Regions from separate parts of the Planococcus sp. NCCP-2050 genome, predicted to be linked through region 3. Evidence: a T-box and tRNA genes for the amino acid it is inferred to sense, from the RefSeq annotation. Region 3 holds a T-box; the other regions hold tRNA genes.
The links. The T-box of region 3 lies ahead of argS (arginine--tRNA ligase). A T-box ahead of a tRNA ligase gene usually reads a tRNA of that ligase, here a tRNA-Arg.

Region 1 (4,258 bases), on a different contig from region 3:
AGAAGTAATTAAAAAGAGACAAGATTATTTAGAGACGGTGCTTGAAGATTTCAGCGCCGATGAAGTCGAGCAGTTTTCGTTCTTGCTTGAAAAACTGCATACAAACATGAAATAGAATTGAGGTAACTAATTTGAATGCGCCAATCGGAGTTATTGATTCAGGAGTAGGCGGACTGACGGTGGCAAAAGAGATCATCAAACTTTTGCCGAACGAACAGATTTATTACATAGGGGACAATGCCAGATGCCCGTATGGACCCCGTTCTCTCCAAGAAGTCCGTAAATTCACATGGCAAATGGCTGAGGCCTTAATGAAAAAGAAAATTAAGATGCTGGTGATCGCCTGCAATACAGCGACGGCTGCTGCGTTGAATTCATTGCAGAAAAAACTGCCGATTCCTGTGATCGGGGTAATTTTCCCTGGTGCGAGAGCTGCGATTAAAACATCACACAGCAAAAACATCGCAGTTCTTGGAACCTTGGGGACGGTGAAAAGCGGCGCTTATGAAAAAGCGATCAAATCGCTGGTTTCATCTGCCCACGTGGTCCAACTGGCATGTCCACGGTTCGTGCCGCTTGTGGAGAGTGATGAATATGAGGGGGAATTTGCACGGACAATGGTGCAAGATACCCTTTCCCAGATTGAAGAAGAAGAATTCGATACGGCAATTTTGGGGTGTACCCATTATCCGTTGCTGCAAGGATTTATCGAGGAAGTTTTCGGGGACGGCGTAAAAGTATTGTCTTCTGCTGAAGAAACGGCAAAAGATGTCGAGCGGCACCTGAGATACAAAAAACAGCTCGCTGACCGGCAAAAGCCGCCAACCCATCACTTTTATACATCCGGTTCCACACCGATCTTTACTTCGATTATTGAAAAATGGCTAAGCATTGATCATCCGTTGATCCACTCTATCCGATTTCCAAAAACCTGATGGCTGAGCTATCGGGTTTTTGGCTGTAGTAAAGGAAATATGGTAAGCTATTTGAGCAAATACAAGGAGGATTCTCATGACAAGAATTGATGAAAGAGCAACAAATGAACTGCGTGCGGTGCAGATGGAAGCGGATTATTTAATCCATCCGGAAGGATCTGTATTGATTACGGTTGGCCAGACAAAAGTGATTTGTACAGCGACCATTGAAGACAAAGTGCCGCCATTTTTGCGCGGCCAAGGAAAAGGCTGGATCACGGCGGAGTATTCCATGTTGCCACGTGCCACCAATAGCCGGAATCGCCGGGAAGCTTCTGCTGGGAAAATCAGTGGACGGACGATGGAAATCCAGCGTTTAATCGGCCGTGCTTTGCGTGCTGTCGTAGATTTGGAAAAGCTGGGTGAACGGACTTTATGGATCGATTGCGACGTTATCCAAGCAGATGGCGGGACACGTACAGCTTCAATCACTGGAGCGTTTGTGGCAATGGTAATGGCTATTGGGAAATTGGAGCTTCCTGCATTTCCGGTTACTGACTTTTTAGCAGCGACTAGCGTGGGCATCGACAGTGAACTTGGAGCTATCTTGGACTTGAATTATGTAGAAGATTCTTCTGCACAAGTCGATATGAATCTTGTAATGACTGGAGCCGGCCATTTTGTGGAACTGCAGGGAACTGGGGAAGAGTCGACGTTTACGCGGACTCAACTCAATGAACTTCTTGACCTTGGTGAAAGCGGAATCCAGCAATTGATTGAAAAACAAAAAGAGGTACTAGGAAGCTTAGCGCAAAAAATCGGAGAAGAGGTGAACTCAAACTTATGAAACAAGTAATTATTGCGACGCAAAACAAAGGAAAAGCGAAGGATTTTGAAGCCCTTTTCGGACCGCTTGGATACGAGGTGTTAACGCTTCGCGATGTAGCAAAAGACATGGACGTTGAAGAAACAGGCGTAACGTTCGAAGAAAATGCCATTCTTAAAGCGGAAGCGGTGGCTGAAGCCCTTCAAACTACAGTGATTGCAGACGACAGCGGCCTGGAAATTGATGCGTTAAACGGGGAGCCTGGGGTCTATTCAGCACGCTATGCCGGTGAAGCGAAAAGCGATGAAGCCAATATTGAAAAAGTATTAACGAAATTGGAAGGCGTGCCTGAAGAACAACGTACAGCACGGTTCCGCTGCGTCCTCGCAATTGCCTCACCTGATAAGGAAACTGTTACCTATTCAGGATCGTGTGAAGGAATGATCCTTTCTGAACGGAGAGGCGGCCATGGTTTCGGATACGATCCGATTTTCTTCGTGCCAAGTGAAGGGAAAGCAATGGCTGAGCTTCTGCCAGAAGAAAAAGCAGCGATTTCCCACCGGGGCAACGCACTCCGCGAATTGGAGAAAGCAATGCCGAAATGGCTGGATAACGGCCAATAAAATAAAAAGAAATAAATTTTAATGTTTTTTTAAAATAGCATTGACTTTTCTTGAAATCATTTCTATAATTAAAATTGTCTTTCAGTTGAAAAACGCAGCCCACTCAGTGGTGCTGAGTTTGAAAACGAAGAAAGCCATGTCCCAGTAGCTCAGCTGGATAGAGCAACGCCCTTCTAAGGCGTCGGTCGGGCGTTCGAATCGCTCCTGGGACGTTAACTTATTCGAAATGATACATAAGAAAAAGCCGGAAGCCATTCGCTTCCGGCTTTTTCTATTGAATGGACGAATTTGAGCCAAATACTATTATGATTCATATAGTAATAGAGAGGGGCACAGTATGTGAGGACCAGCGATATACGACTCCGAAATTCAGAGAGAGTCCTGTTGTTCAATCTGTTGATCCAAGACTTTATTTAGAAAATAGCTGGAGCCACCCATGAGTCTCATTTTCAGTCTCCTTACGTTGTTCCGGATGAAAGTGCAAAAGATTGAGAAGCTTTTATAAAAAACATAAAGATGAAAAAATGGAAATAGTTTTTTGTTTTCCTGTATACTCGAATTAACATAAAACACATAGAGGAGGCACCTCTCATGAAGAAGCCATTACAAGTCCTTGCTTCAATTATGCTTGCAGGAACATTATTTCCGGCATCAGTATATCCGGTGTTTGCTGAAACGGATCTGCCGGAAGAAAGCCAAGAAGATACATATGAACCGTTGCCGCCGTTAGAGACGGGAGAGGGATTCACGAATTATCGAGACGCGAATGGTACGATATACGCTCATGCAGTCTGGTTTGTGACAACTAGCGGCATTGCCCATGGATTCTCATACGACTATTTCGGGGTAAACGAACCGATTAAGCGCGTGGATGCAGCTATGATTCTCGGAAATTTCGTGTATGTCGAAGATACAGATGTACCCAAAGCAGCTTTTACAGACCTTCCACAGCGTGCAGTAAAGACAATTTCCATTTTAAAACACCACGGTATTCTAAATGGAAAAAGCAAAACCAAATTCGGCCCGAACTTGAACATTACGCGAGGTGAAGCGGCAATCATGCTTCATAACGCGCATAAAGAGGTGTTTCCGCCAACCGAAGAACTCGACGGCAAGCTTGTGTTCAAAGATGTTTCCGGCCGCTATAAAGAAGCTGTGCATGTCTTGTCAGAGGCCGGAATCATTAAAGGGAAAACGGCCGGCAGATTCGGCACAGATGAACCGTTGACAAGAGGTCAAATGGCCTTATTGATTGAACGGATTTATGAATACGATGGGCCGCTTGGAGCAGAAGACAAACAGGAATATCCGGCAGAAGAGAAGGGCCTTTCGATTTCCGCAGATAAACAGTCGTATGATACCTATTCCGATAAAGTGATAAAGATCATTATGGGAAATACAGGACAACAGAATTACCTTCACCGTCCGGAATATTCACTGCAAAAGCAAGTCGGAGACAAATGGTATGAAGTTCCTTACAGCAAATTCGTCGATTTTTATACGATCATGGAAGAGCTGGAAGCTGGCGAGAAACTTGAATTAACACTGGAAGTTGATTCACCCCGCTATCAAGCGCCGCTGCAAGATGGGTTTTATCGGATCGTCCAAGAATTTTACCCGGAAAAACAGCCTGGTTCAGTCAGTATTGCAGCCAAATTCTCAATTTGGGAATAAAACAATATTTTTAAAACCTTGCAGCTTTTAAAGCGGCAAGGTTTTTTATTTATTTGTCCATAATGTGAATCCCTTTCCGAAAAAAATATGAAAAACGTGAACTCGAGTTCATGTTTTTCTTCCGGATATGTTATTCTGTATAAAGAGGTGAGAAAATGCCACATGAAGACCTTGTTGGAAGTTTTCCGACTTCTCCTAAACAATCACGGTCAAAACAAAAA
Region 2 (4,258 bases), on a different contig from region 3:
TGAACAGCAAAACCATTGAGCGAAAAAAAGGCTTCATCACGTATTTGAAAGAAGCTGAAAAGATTGCAGATTTCCTCAGTCTGACCGGCGCACATTCAGCTTTGCTGAAATTCGAAGATGTCCGGATCATCCGTGATATGCGAAACAGCGTAAATCGCCTGGTCAACTGCGAAACAGCCAATCTGAACAAAACCATTGATGCTGCATTGCGGCAAGTTGAAAATATCCGTTTTATCGACAATATGATCGGCATCGACCAGCTGCCTGAACGGCTCCGGGAAATTGCGCGCTTGCGCGTTGAATACCAGGATGTTACCTTGAAAGAACTAGGGGAAATGGTATCGACCGGAAATGTCAGTAAATCGGGCGTTAATCATCGTCTGCGCAAAATCGATGAAATTGCTGAATCGCTGAGAAAAGGAGAAATGATCGGCCGGTAGCACCGTCCGTTCTTTCATATAATTTTTTAAAGAGTCTAGTCAGTTTTAGAGGAGGATCAGCATGGTTGAAAAACAAGTGGAAGTTCAATTGAAATCCGGTTTGCAAGCAAGACAAGCAGCTTTGTTTGTTCAGGAAGCAAATCGCTATAGTTCAGATGTGTATCTTGAAAAAGATGATAAAAAAGTAAATGCGAAAAGCATCATGGGCATCATGAGTTTAGCAATCAGCAAAGGCACAACAGTGAAAATTTCGGCTGATGGCAATGATGAGCAAAATGCAGTGGAGTCATTAGCAGGTCTAATTGAAAAAGAAGGATAATGAAAAAAGCTTGCAGCCGGTATCGGCTGCAAGCTTTTATTCGTTTAACGCTTATTTTTCTTCCAACATTTTGTTGCGCGTGATGATTTGGTCAACGAGGCCGTATTCAAGCGCGCGTTCAGCAGTCATGAAGTTATCGCGGTCCGTATCTTTTGAAATCACTTCGAGCGGCTGTCCAGTACGTTCAGCTAAAATTTGGTTTAATTTTTCGCGAAGGTGCAAGATGCGTTTTGCAGCGATTTCAATTTCTGTTGCTTGTCCTTGAGCACCGCCAAGTGGCTGGTGAATCATGACTTCAGCGTTCGGAAGCGCATAGCGTTTGCCTTTTGTTCCAGCTGCTAGCAAGAAAGCGCCCATTGAAGCCGCCATACCGATGCAGACTGTTTGAACATCCGGTTTGATAAATTGCATAACATCGTAGATTGCCATACCGGCAGTGATGCTTCCGCCTGGGCTATTGATGTAGATGGAAATATCTTTTTCTGGATCTTCCGCTTCAAGGAATAGAAGTTGAGCGACGATTGAGTTTGCAACGTTATCATCGATTCCGCTTCCCAACATGATGACGCGGTCTTTCAAAAGGCGAGAGTAAATGTCATATGCACGTTCGCCTCTGCTCGTTTGTTCAATTACTGTAGGAATTAAGTTCATAAGATAGTTCCTCCTCATAATAGATAGTATCTAGCTATGCTGAAAAATTCATTTCAGCTGTATTAATATCATACACATCTTGGTCAATGAAGGTCAAATCTAACGAATTGCAAAAATCAACTTGAAATGTTTTTTTGTTATGGTTATAATAGAAAAGTCGTTAACGACCATTTGCCCTCGTAGTGTAATGGATCACACGCAAGATTCCGGTTCTTGAAATGGGGGTTCGATTCCCTCCGAGGGTATCCGTTGCCGCTCGTCCCACTTATTATTGTGGGACGAGCGGCTTTTTCTATTTCCTGAATGAATGCAAGGGCTAGTCCAGCAGAGAATTTCGAGGAGCCTCAATAAAGATGTTCGCCAAACAAGTTACTTAATTATATTATGGGTGAATAGTATAATAGCTTCACTTGAGAATTTAAAATGAGAAGAGGGAAAGCGATGATTACTTTATACACCCGTCCAAATTGTGAACTATGCGAAGAAGCGAAATTGATGTTGGAGCTTGTCAAAGAAGACTTTCCGCTAGAGTACCAGGAAGTCGATATTGAAAGCGACGAACAGCTGCATGAAAAATATATGGTGATGATTCCGGTTCTTGAAAAAGAAGGCGAGCTCCTTATTTACGGAAGAATCGGCTACGTTGAACTATTGGAAGCGTTAGAATTTTAACGCTTCTTTTTATTTGCATTTTTTTAATGGGTTCGGTAGAATGTAACTAGTGGGACGGAAAAATATTGAGTGGGACGAAAATTGTCCAGCTTGAAATGGAGTGAATCAATGGATCCATTAACGGAAGCGAAGAAAAAGCTGATGCCGGAAATGACCGATCTCCTAAAAAAACGTTATCAAATTCTTCAAACCATCCAGATGGAAGAGCCGATTGGCAGGCGTACGCTAAGTGAACTTGCGGGAATGACAGAACGCGACATCCGGAAAGAAACGGATCTTTTGCGAAGCCAGCAATTAATAGAAGCGAAAACTGCCGGTATGGCGATATCGCCGCAAGGATTGGAAGTGCTGGAGGCATTAAAAGAATTCATGCGTGAAATGTCCGGCTTATCCAATATGGAAAAGCAGCTAAAAGTAATTTTAGGGATTTCACAAGTACTGATATTGCCCCAGGATAGCGACGATATTCCAGCAGTTAAAACAAAAATCGGCAAAGAGGCCGCAAGGCTATTAGAAATGAAGTTCCCACTTCATAAAAAAATTGCAGTGACTGGCGGCAGTACGATGGCTGCAATCTCAAAAGAGATATCTTCCGAAAAGCGGGATCGTTCGCTGCAATTCATTGCAGCACGAGGCGGCCTTGGGGAAGACGTACTTCATCAGGCAAATACCATCGCTTCTCTTTTTGCGGAGAAGACAGGCGGAGCGGTCAAAACGCTTTACTTGCCGGACCATCTCAGCGCAGAAGCTTATGAAATGATGATGCGTGAACCGGTCATCAAAGAAATGATGGAGTTGTATGATGAGACGGACGTCGTAGTGCATGGAATCGGCAATGCCGAGGAAATTGCGCTGCATCGCAAATCATCGCCGGAAGAAGTGGAAATGATCCGAAGCGGCGGAGCGGTCAGCGAAGCATTTGGCTATTACTTCGACAATGAAGGAAATGTTGTTTATCGCATCCGAACTGCGGGAATCCAAATGGAACAGGTCCAAAAAGCGAGAGCCATCTTGGCTGTTGCGGGAGGACGATCAAAAGCGAAAGCGATTCTTTCTTATTTCAACATTGCACCGAGACAAACCGTGCTTATAACGGATGAAGGTGCAGCACGGAAAATAATCGAATTAACTACAAAACAGGAGGAATTTTAAATGACTTTAAAATTAGCGATTAACGGATTTGGACGTATTGGACGTATTGTATTCCGCCAAGCATTGGCAAACGAAGAAGTGGAAGTTGTTGCAGTAAACGATTTAACAGATGCTAAAATGTTGGCACACTTGCTTAAATACGATTCAATCCACGGCACATTGGATGCAGAAATTTCATCTGAAGGCAACGACTTGATCGTAAACGGCAAGAAAATCCATGTTTACTCTGAAAAAGATCCAGCGAACTTGCCATGGGCAGAAAACAACATCGATATCGTCATTGAATCTACTGGATTCTTTACAAATGCTGACGATGCGAAAAAACACATCCAAGCAGGCGCTAAAAAAGTTATCGTTTCAGCTCCAGGCAAAAACATGAAGACGCTTGTAATGGGCGTTAACCATGAAAGCTACAACCCGCAGGAAGACGATGTGATTTCAAACGCTTCTTGTACAACAAACGGCTTAGCTGGAATTTCTAAAATCTTGAACGACAAATTCGGCATCAAAAAAGCGATGATGACAACAATCCACTCGTACACAAACGACCAGATCTTGTTGGATTCTCCGCATAAAGACTACCGCCGTGCACGTTCTGCAGCAGAATCGATGATTCCGACAACTACAGGCGCTGCAGTAGCCGTAACAAAAGTATTGCCAGAACTTGAAGGCAAATTAGACGGAATGGCAATCCGCGTTCCAACTCCAAACGTTTCATTGATCGACTTAGTGGCTGAGTTGGAAACAGACGTAACAGTAGAAGACGTAAACAACGCGTTAAAAGAAGCAATCGACAAAGACGAAAATGCTTTCTTGAGCTACAGCGAACTTCCACTAGTTTCACGCGACTACAACGGAGTAACAGCTTCGTCTACTGTCGACCTATTATCTACAATGGAACTTGGCGGCAACATGGTAAAAGTTCTTGCATGGTATGACAACGAATCAGGCTATTCTGCTCGATGCATCGACATCGCGTTGCACATGTACAAAACAGGGCTGTAATCCCAAAATCATAGCTTAA
Region 3 (4,258 bases):
GGGCAAAACCGGCAAGTATTTGCGAGGAATTCTTGAAAGTCCATGATTTTTCAGCCGTTTTTTGTTATGGTCTAAACAATAAGGAGGGATGAAACCATGCCTTTTACCCCCAAGCAACTCAAAGAGTGGCAGCGGCGCTTTCCTGTATTGGACCAAGCGATGTCTTTGGAGCCGCTCTTCTGGCAAAATCCGAAACTAAAAAAAATGGAGGAGCTCCCTCCACTCGCTGTAACCAAGGAAAACATGGAGCAAGCTGCTCAACTATGGGTGCGGTTTGCACCATTTCTTGCAAAAGCTTTTCCTGAAACAGGAGATGGCATTATCGAATCGCCGCTCCGCGAAATAACTGAAATGAAAAATGCCTTAAATGGACGGAGTCCTGCACAAGTACAAGGCGCTTTATATTTGAAATGCGACAGTGAACTGCCGATCGCAGGATCGGTGAAAGCGCGCGGCGGCATTTTTGAAGTTTTGCAGCATGCAGAAAATTTAGCAATGGATGCGGGGCTTTTAGCTGAAAATGATTCGTATGAAAAATTCCTGAGTGACGCATTTACTCATTTTTTTAGCCGGTACTCGATCGGCGTGGGTTCAACAGGGAATTTGGGATTGAGCATCGGCATCATCGGGGCAAAGCTTGGGTTCCAGACTTCTGTGTATATGTCGGCAGATGCGAAGCCTTGGAAAAAAGAATTGCTTCGGCAAAAAGGCGCAATCGTCCATGAATTTTTAGGTGATTTTAGTGAAGCCATTACGGAAGGCCGGGAACAGACGCGAAAAAATCCCCATGCTTATTTTGTGGACGATGAAAAGTCAAAGCCTTTATTCCTCGGATACAGTGTTGCGGCTTTTCGGTTAAAAGATCAATTGGAACAAGCGAATGTACAAGTTGACGAAGAGCATCCTTTAATCGTCTATTTGCCTTGCGGCGTAGGCGGAGCACCAGGAGGCATCACGTTCGGCCTGAAACAGGTTTTTGGAGATGCGGTCCACTGCTTTTTCGTTGAACCGACGCATTCGCCGGCTGTTTTGATCGGCTTGGCCACCGGTGAAAAAGAAAAGGTCAGCGTTCAGGATTTCGGCATCGATAACCGGACGGAAGGGGATGGTTTAGCAGTAGGGCGCCCATCCAGTTTCGCTTCTTCCATTAGCGAGCATCTTGTCAGTGGCGTCTACACGATTGAAGATAATGATCTCTTCAAATGGCTGGCTCTTTTGGCTGACAGCGAAGAGATTTTCATCGAACCTTCAGCAGCTGCAGGATTAAAGGGACCAATGGAATTGGTGAAAACCGATTATTTGCAGAAGCACGGGATAGACGAATCGAAAGCTGTGCATATCGTCTGGGCAACAGGAGGCGCACTTGTGCCGGAAAATGAACGGATGGAATTTTATGAAAAAGGCAAAAAACTATTGTGAAAATGCTTTTAGAGAATGGAAAGGGGATTGGAAATGAACTTACTGATTATAGGAGTTGTGTTGGCAGCTATGCTTTTACTTTATTCATCCGTGAATGAACGGTTTAAGGCGATGGAAAAGCGAATGGCAGCAATGCAAAAAACCATCGATGCTTTACGCAAAGGCGAGCCTGTTGAAGATCCGAAATTCGATTCAGAACTTCGCGAGCTGTTGGCTCAAGGAAAAGACATCGAAGCCATTAAAATGGCGCGAGAGTCCCATGGTTTGTCTTTGTTGGATGCTAAAAACTACGTAGATTCTTTAAAGGCATAAATCAAAAAAATTCAAAATAGCTTTGACTCTTTTCCGGTTTTCGCTTAGAATAACAAAAATAACCAAAAATTCTGTGATGAAGAGAGTAGTTTTGAAGAAAGCTTTAGCGAGTCAGGGATGGTGGAAGCCTGATAGCCGAATTCAAAATGAAGCGCACTTCTGAGAAACTCCCTGAAATGAAAGTAGGGTGCAGTCGGAGGAATCCGTTATCTTTTTCAAGCTGGCCTGTTAGGGCAATCAGAGTGGTACCGCGGGAATCCCGTCTCTAAATATATTTAGAGGCGGGATTTTTCTATTGTTTTTAAAAAGGAGAGAGAAAATGAAAAATTTAGCAGAGTTTGCAGAGGCCATTGAAGAAAAAATCGAAGGGAAATTGAATTTAAACGAAATCCAGCAGCTAATCGAAAAGCCGAAATTCGAAGAGCAGGGCGATTTGGCATTTCCTTGTTTTGCTTTAGCAAAAATGATGAGAAAAGCACCTCCCAAAATCGCACAAGAGCTAGCACAGCGTATCAGCCATTCAGCCTTTGAAAAAATCGTAGCAGACGGTGCCTACATAAATGCGTTTTTCCACAAGAAAGTGGAAAGTAAAGCCGTGATCGAAGAAATTAAGATGAAAGGAAACGCCTACGGACAGCATGAGTTCGGCAAAAAGAAAAATATCGTCATCGATTTTTCATCCCCAAATATTGCGAAACCCTTTTCGATGGGGCATTTACGGTCAACCGTCATCGGGAATTCGCTGGCAAAAATTGCTGAAAAATGCGGTTATCAAACGGTGAAAATCAACCATCTGGGAGACTGGGGCACACAATTCGGCAAATTGATCGTGGCTTATAAGCATTGGGGCGACGAAGATGCTGTGCAAAAACAGCCCATCAAGGAATTATTGGGACTTTATGTGAAATTTCATCAGGAAGCAGAAAAGCATCCCACGTTAAACGATGAAGCAAGAAGCTGGTTTAAGAAATTAGAAGACGGCGACGATGAGGCAAACCAGCTCTGGATGTGGTTCAAAGACGAATCACTTCAGGAATTCAATAAGATTTATCAACTGCTTGGCGTTTCATTTGATTCATTGAACGGCGAAGCTTTTTACAACGATAAAATGCAGCATACCATTGCGCTATTGGCCGAAAAGAATTTATTGAGTGCTTCCGAAGGGGCTGAAGTGGTGGATTTGTCGGAAGAAGGCATGCCTCCGCTGTTAATCAGAAAATCAGACGGCGCCACATTATATGCCACGCGGGATTTGACAGCCGCATTATATCGCCAAGAGAATTATCAATTCGCTAAAGCCTTATATGTGGTGGGCCAAGAACAGACTTTGCATTTCAAACAAGTTTTTTACACCTTGAAAAAGATGGGCTTCTCCTTTGCAGAAGAAATGGAGCATATTCCGTTCGGCTTTATCTTGAAAAACGGCAAAAAGATGTCGACCAGAAAAGGCGGCCTCGTGCTTCTGGAAAAAGTTCTGCAAGAAGCCATTCAACTGGCTGAGCAAAATATTGAAGAGAAGAATCCCCAGCTGAAAGACAAGCAGCAAGTCGCTGAAATGGTTGGCGTCGGAGCGGTGATTTTCCATGATCTCCGCAACGAACGGATGACGAATGTGGAATTTTCGCTTCAAGATATGCTTCGTTTTGAAGGCGCAACAGGACCGTATGTCCAGTATACGCACGCACGCGCCTGTTCGATCCTGCGAAAAGCGGGAGGCCATCATGGAGAGGTTGAAGGCCTGGACGATCCGTTTAGCTGGCAAGTGGTGAAACGGCTGCTCGAATTCCCGGATATCATTGAAAAAAGCTTCCATTACAACGAACCTTCAGCAATCGCTAAATACTTGATTGAATTGGCTCAGGATTTCAATAAATATTATAGCCAAGTGAAAATTCTCCAAGAAGATGCGGAATTGAACAGCAGATTGGCTTTGGTTTCTTCAACAGCCATCGTGTTGAAAGAAGGGTTAAGGCTGCTTGGCATCGGTGCGCCTGAACAGATGTGAAAATAAAGGAATCGAATGGTTTTCGGCGAATAAAAGGAGTGAATTGATGAAATGGGAAAGGAGGGATAAAGTGGCCAGAAAAGCGAAAGAGATTTATGTCAATTTGCCGGTGACGGATTTGCAGAAATCAATCGACTTTTTTACTGCACTCGGTTTTGGCTTTAATGATGAAATGACCGATGAAAATGCGACGTGTATGATTGTTGGAGACCATATATATGTCATGTTATTGGTGGAACCGTTTTTTCAGAAATTCACGAAAAAGCAGTTAGCGGATTCTCAAGCTGCTACAGAAGTGATCGTAGCCATTTCTGCAGACAGCAAAGCGGAAGTGGATGAAATGGTTCAACTGGCAATTGAAGCAGGCGGCAAAGCTTCAAATGACAAGATGGACGATGAGTATATGTACGGCTGGAGTTTCCAGGATGTCGACGGCCATCTTTGGGAAGTGATGTGTATGCCGGAAAACTGAAAACGAAAATGCCTGAAACGCTGTGTTGGTCAACAGGCGTTTCAGGCATT

Region 1: it has a tRNA-Arg gene. The T-box ahead of argS (arginine--tRNA ligase) is inferred to sense a tRNA for this amino acid. The anticodon was not compared.
Region 2: it has a tRNA-Arg gene. The T-box ahead of argS (arginine--tRNA ligase) is inferred to sense a tRNA for this amino acid. The anticodon was not compared.

Annotation. Positions count from the first base shown of each region.
Region 1 is NZ_BRCX01000003.1:174,706-178,963, forward strand. Features, by position in the region: gene NFU07_RS12415 (MarR family winged helix-turn-helix transcriptional regulator) at 1-115, shown strand, start outside; gene racE (glutamate racemase) at 132-935, shown strand; gene rph (ribonuclease PH) at 1,012-1,761, shown strand; gene NFU07_RS12430 (XTP/dITP diphosphatase) at 1,758-2,363, shown strand; tRNA gene NFU07_RS12435 (tRNA-Arg) at 2,502-2,575, shown strand; gene NFU07_RS12440 (S-layer homology domain-containing protein) at 2,955-4,037, shown strand; gene NFU07_RS12445 (TetR/AcrR family transcriptional regulator) at 4,193-4,258, shown strand, end outside.
Region 2 is NZ_BRCX01000006.1:89,849-94,106, reverse strand. Features, by position in the region: gene whiA (DNA-binding protein WhiA) at 1-440, shown strand, start outside; gene NFU07_RS15855 (HPr family phosphocarrier protein) at 502-759, shown strand; gene clpP (ATP-dependent Clp endopeptidase proteolytic subunit ClpP) at 811-1,410, opposite strand; tRNA gene NFU07_RS15845 (tRNA-Arg) at 1,584-1,655, shown strand; gene NFU07_RS15840 (glutaredoxin family protein) at 1,852-2,082, shown strand; gene NFU07_RS15835 (sugar-binding transcriptional regulator) at 2,191-3,234, shown strand; gene gap (type I glyceraldehyde-3-phosphate dehydrogenase) at 3,235-4,239, shown strand.
Region 3 is NZ_BRCX01000001.1:595,405-599,662, reverse strand. Features, by position in the region: gene NFU07_RS03065 (D-serine ammonia-lyase) at 97-1,419, shown strand; gene NFU07_RS03060 (hypothetical protein) at 1,453-1,731, shown strand; T-box leader at 1,796-2,001, shown strand; gene argS (arginine--tRNA ligase) at 2,051-3,736, shown strand; gene NFU07_RS03050 (VOC family protein) at 3,807-4,208, shown strand.